Regions from separate parts of the Clostridium gasigenes genome, predicted to be linked through region 2. Evidence: riboswitches for the same ligand, from Rfam matches in the RefSeq annotation. Region 2 holds a riboswitch; the other holds the start of a gene.
The links. A riboswitch is a leader RNA that binds a small molecule or an ion and turns the genes downstream of it on or off. The one in region 2 is predicted to bind S-adenosylmethionine.
Positions count from the first base shown of each region.

Region 1: linked by a shared signal. The riboswitch ahead of metK (methionine adenosyltransferase) and the one ahead of J1C67_RS04260 (O-acetylhomoserine aminocarboxypropyltransferase/cysteine synthase family protein) in region 2 are both predicted to bind S-adenosylmethionine.

Region 1 is NZ_CP071376.1:711,971-714,176, forward strand. It holds gene metK (methionine adenosyltransferase) at 1-869, opposite strand, end outside; SAM riboswitch class I at 1,045-1,169, opposite strand; tRNA gene J1C67_RS03425 (tRNA-Tyr) at 1,298-1,382, opposite strand; tRNA gene J1C67_RS03430 (tRNA-Thr) at 1,388-1,463, opposite strand; tRNA gene J1C67_RS03435 (tRNA-Val) at 1,482-1,557, opposite strand; tRNA gene J1C67_RS03440 (tRNA-Tyr) at 1,584-1,668, opposite strand; tRNA gene J1C67_RS03445 (tRNA-Thr) at 1,676-1,751, opposite strand; tRNA gene J1C67_RS03450 (tRNA-Tyr) at 1,772-1,856, opposite strand; gene yyaC (spore protease YyaC) at 2,135-2,206, shown strand, end outside.
Region 2 is NZ_CP071376.1:876,347-878,552, forward strand. It holds gene J1C67_RS04260 (O-acetylhomoserine aminocarboxypropyltransferase/cysteine synthase family protein) at 1-1,072, opposite strand, end outside; SAM riboswitch class I at 1,187-1,294, opposite strand; gene J1C67_RS04265 (5-formyltetrahydrofolate cyclo-ligase) at 1,426-1,992, opposite strand; gene J1C67_RS04270 (homoserine dehydrogenase) at 2,055-2,206, opposite strand, start outside.

The sequences.
Region 1 (2,206 bases), 160 kb from region 2:
ACCCATCTAGCTGCATATGCTGCTGATCTATCAACCTTAGTTGGATCTTTTCCTGAGAAAGCACCACCGCCGTGTCTTCCATATCCACCATAAGTATCAACAATTATCTTTCTTCCTGTTAAACCTGAATCTCCTTGAGGTCCACCAATAACAAATCTACCTGTTGGGTTTATATAATATTTAGTAGCTTCATCTAATAAATCAGCAGGCACAACTGCTCTTATTACATATTCCATTAAATCCTTCTTAATTTGTTCTTGAGACACTTCTGGACCATGTTGTGTTGATATTACTATTGTATCTATTCTAACAACCTTATTATCATCATATTCAACAGTTACTTGTGTTTTACCATCTGGTCTAAGGTAATCTAACGTACCATTCTTTCTTACTTCTGCTAATCTTCTTGATAATCTATGAGCCATAGCTATCGGTAGTGGCATATATTCTTCGGATTCGTTAGTTGCATAACCAAACATCATTCCTTGATCTCCAGCCCCTACTGCTTCAACATTATCCTTTTCACCAGCTCTTGATTCAAAGGCTTCATCTACTCCCATTGCTATATCAGATGATTGCTCATCTATTGAAGTTAAAACTGAACATGTTTCAGCATCAAACCCATATTTAGCTCTGTCATAGCCTATTTCTTTTACCGTTTGTCTAACTATCTTTGGAATATCAACATAACAGTTAGTTGATATTTCTCCCATTACTAATACCATTCCTGTTGTTACTGCGGTTTCACAGGCAACTCTAGCATTTGGATCTTGTGCTAATATACTATCCAATACAGCATCTGAAATTTGATCACACATTTTATCCGGATGTCCTTCTGTTACTGATTCTGATGTAAATAATCTTTTCATCTTATTTCTCCTCTCTTATTGTTTATATTAATTCTATATCAGCTACATTTATTACTTTGGGAATATTTAAAAAACTACAAGATTAGTAATAGTCTATTTTTTATTATATGTCTTTTTGAATTTGGACAATAAAAAAAACCTCTTCCATAAGAAGACGCTCATAATTATAAACTCTTTCTTATCTTGCAGAATCTCTGCAGGAATTGGCACCACGCTTTAATAATCAATTGTATAAATTAATTATATTAGTAGGTTGCCGGGTTTCACAGGGCCCATTCCCTCCACCTCTCTTGATAAGAATCAATATTAAATTTTATATGCGATGATTATATCACTTTTGTTTTTGTTAGTCAATATTAAAAATATCCTTATAATATTTAGAAAACTTTTAAAAAATAAAAAAAGCAAGAGATAAACTCTTGCTTTTTTGGTGGAGAATGGTGGATTTGAACCACCGAAGCGATACGCAACAGATTTACAGTCTGCTCCCTTTGGCCACTCGGGAAATTCTCCGGATTTGGAGCTAGTAATAGGACTCGAACCTACGACCTGCTGATTACAAATCAGCTGCTCTACCAACTGAGCTACACTAGCATATTAATATCAAGGTATTGGTGGGAACAACAGGGTTCGAACCTGTGACCCTCTGCTTGTAAGGCAGATGCTCTCCCAGCTGAGCTATGCTCCCATGCATAATTTTCAAAATAATAAAATTGGTGGAGAATGGTGGATTTGAACCACCGAAGCGATACGCAACAGATTTACAGTCTGCTCCCTTTGGCCACTCGGGAAATTCTCCGATTTTATGGAGCTAGTAATAGGACTCGAACCTACGACCTGCTGATTACAAATCAGCTGCTCTACCAACTGAGCTACACTAGCATGTTAAAAAAGTTAAAAAATGGTGGAGAATGGTGGATTTGAACCACCGAAGCGATACGCAACAGATTTACAGTCTGCTCCCTTTGGCCACTCGGGAAATTCTCCATATTTAACTTTCACTGCCTTGGATTTGTTTTTACAAACTCTCCGCTGACAATGACTAGTATATAATCATTTCTAATATATTTCAAGTCCATAATTACCCTTATGGCTTGATTATAGCTAAACACCTCTATATAGCTAAGTAATCCCTCTATTTATTACCAATATCATTCTTCTACGCTTCTACTTATAAAACAATTGTCACACTTTTCTTTTTTTACACATATTAATTATAATATGTGCATAACGCACATATACATTATGCATAGGAGGTGTGGCACTTGGTTAAACGAAAAATTAATTATAAATCATCTTTAGCTTACTCTGATATTGCTGTCTTTGTTAAAGATTAT
Region 2 (2,206 bases):
TTGTAAAGTTTTTAGCTTCCTCTATTCCACCTTTAATACCAAAAGTTAATAATCCACTTGAACCTTTTTTAAGGTATTTTTGTGATCTATCATATTGTGAATTCCCTTCTAATCCAGGATAATTAACCCAATTAACCTTTGGATGATTGCTTAACCACTTTGCAAGTTGCACAGCATTTTCACAATGTCTATCCATTCTTAAATGTAATGTTTCAAGGCCTAAATTAGTTAAATATGCATTAAATGGACTTTGACATGCACCTAAATCTCTTAATAATGTAACTCTTAACTTTGTTATATAAGCCGCATCCTTAAATTCTTCTACATATTTAATTCCATGATAGCTAGGATCTGGTTCTACTAATTCTAAATTCTTTCCATTATCCCAATTAAAGTTTCCACCATCTACTATTATTCCTCCGATAGCCTGTGCATGACCATCTGAATATTTAGTAGTTGAATGCACTGATATATTAACGCCATGTTCAAATACATTGCATAAATATGGTGTTCCAACTGTATTATCTACAATAAAAGGCACATCTAATTTCTTTGCCACAAGACTAAATTTATCAAAATCCAATACATTCAATCCTGGATTTCCGATTGTTTCTCCATATATTAGTTTTGTATTTCCTTTAGCCTTTGAAAGAATTTCCTCTACGCTAGCCTCTGGATCTACAAAATCTACTTCTATTCCCATTTTCTTTAAATTAACAGTAAATAAATTAATAGTGCCACCATAAAGTGTTGATGCTGATATTAGATGGTCCCCAACACTACATAAATTTAATATCGAATACAGAACAGCAGATTGTCCTGATGCTGTTGCAACTGCTCCAACTCCCCCTTCAAGCATTGCAAATTTTTCCTCAAGTGCAGCTACAGTAGGATTTGATATTCTACTATATAAATGTCCTGCCGCCTTTAAATTAAATACCTCTTCTAAATAATCTGGATCATCATATTTATAAGTCGTACTTTGAAATATTGGCAATACCCTAGGCTCCCCAGCCTTTGGTGTATATCCTCCTTGAATGCATATAGTTCCCTGGTTCCATTCTTTATTCATTTTAAAAGCCCCCTTTTATTTTTTATATATAATAAAAAAGGTTGTTTCTTAAAAATAAGAAACAACCTTTTAATCACACTAATATAAAAATAACTTTTCAAAGCTATTTTAATTCCTTCATTTTCCAGGACGAACCTGCAGGATTTAGCACAATTCTAATAAATGCTTATTAGTTGTTGCTCGGCTTCACAGGGCCAGTCCCTCCACCATTCTTAATAAAATTTCTAAACGTTATATTTATTCCATTATACACCAACAATTGTTTTTTGCAACAATTATTCAAATAATATTTATTTAATTTAGAAATATACATATCACTATAACTGTTATTTTTTTGGATATACCTTGTAGCTCTATTTTATTTCTATTATTTCTTTTTCTGTAATTATAAAATCTATAGTTACATCATGTTTTTCAGTTACTAAAGATTCAACTATTTGCAAGTCATAGGCTAATACTACTTTTTTTATTCTAGAGTTTAATCCGCTAAAGTACCTATCGTAATATCCGCCACCATATCCAATACGATTTCCATCTTTATCAAATGCAACTCCCGGAACTATAATTAAATCTAAACATTGTTTATCTATTTCACCTTTAAAAGTTTTTGGTTCTAAAATTCCCCAATTATCTGGCTTTAGATTATCTAATGAACTTATTTCTACCGCTTTCATTTCTCTAGTTCCACTAACTGTCTTAGGAATAAAAATCCTTTTCTCATCTTCTAATGCTTTAATAATGAAACTTTTAGTATTTACTTCACTTCCATAATTAATAAAAGTAAATATATTAGTACTTTCTTTGTACATTTTACTTTGCAATAAAGCTTCTAATATTAATTTATCATTAATATTTCTTTCAACTAAGCTTAGACTATCTCTATTTTTTATAATCATATTTCTAAATTCTTTTTTTTCCATAAAAATACCTCATTATATTCATTTTTTAATTTACCCTATTATTGCACCTTTTATTTATGTTATCAAACAAATTTCACACCATTTTTTATATTAATTATGTCTCTTAAAATAGATGCAGCAGAATTTATTGTTCCTGATGCTCCTCCAATTATACTAATATCGCCTAATGTATCTGTTTTATAATATACCCCTTTATTTTTTCCGTCCACAAAAT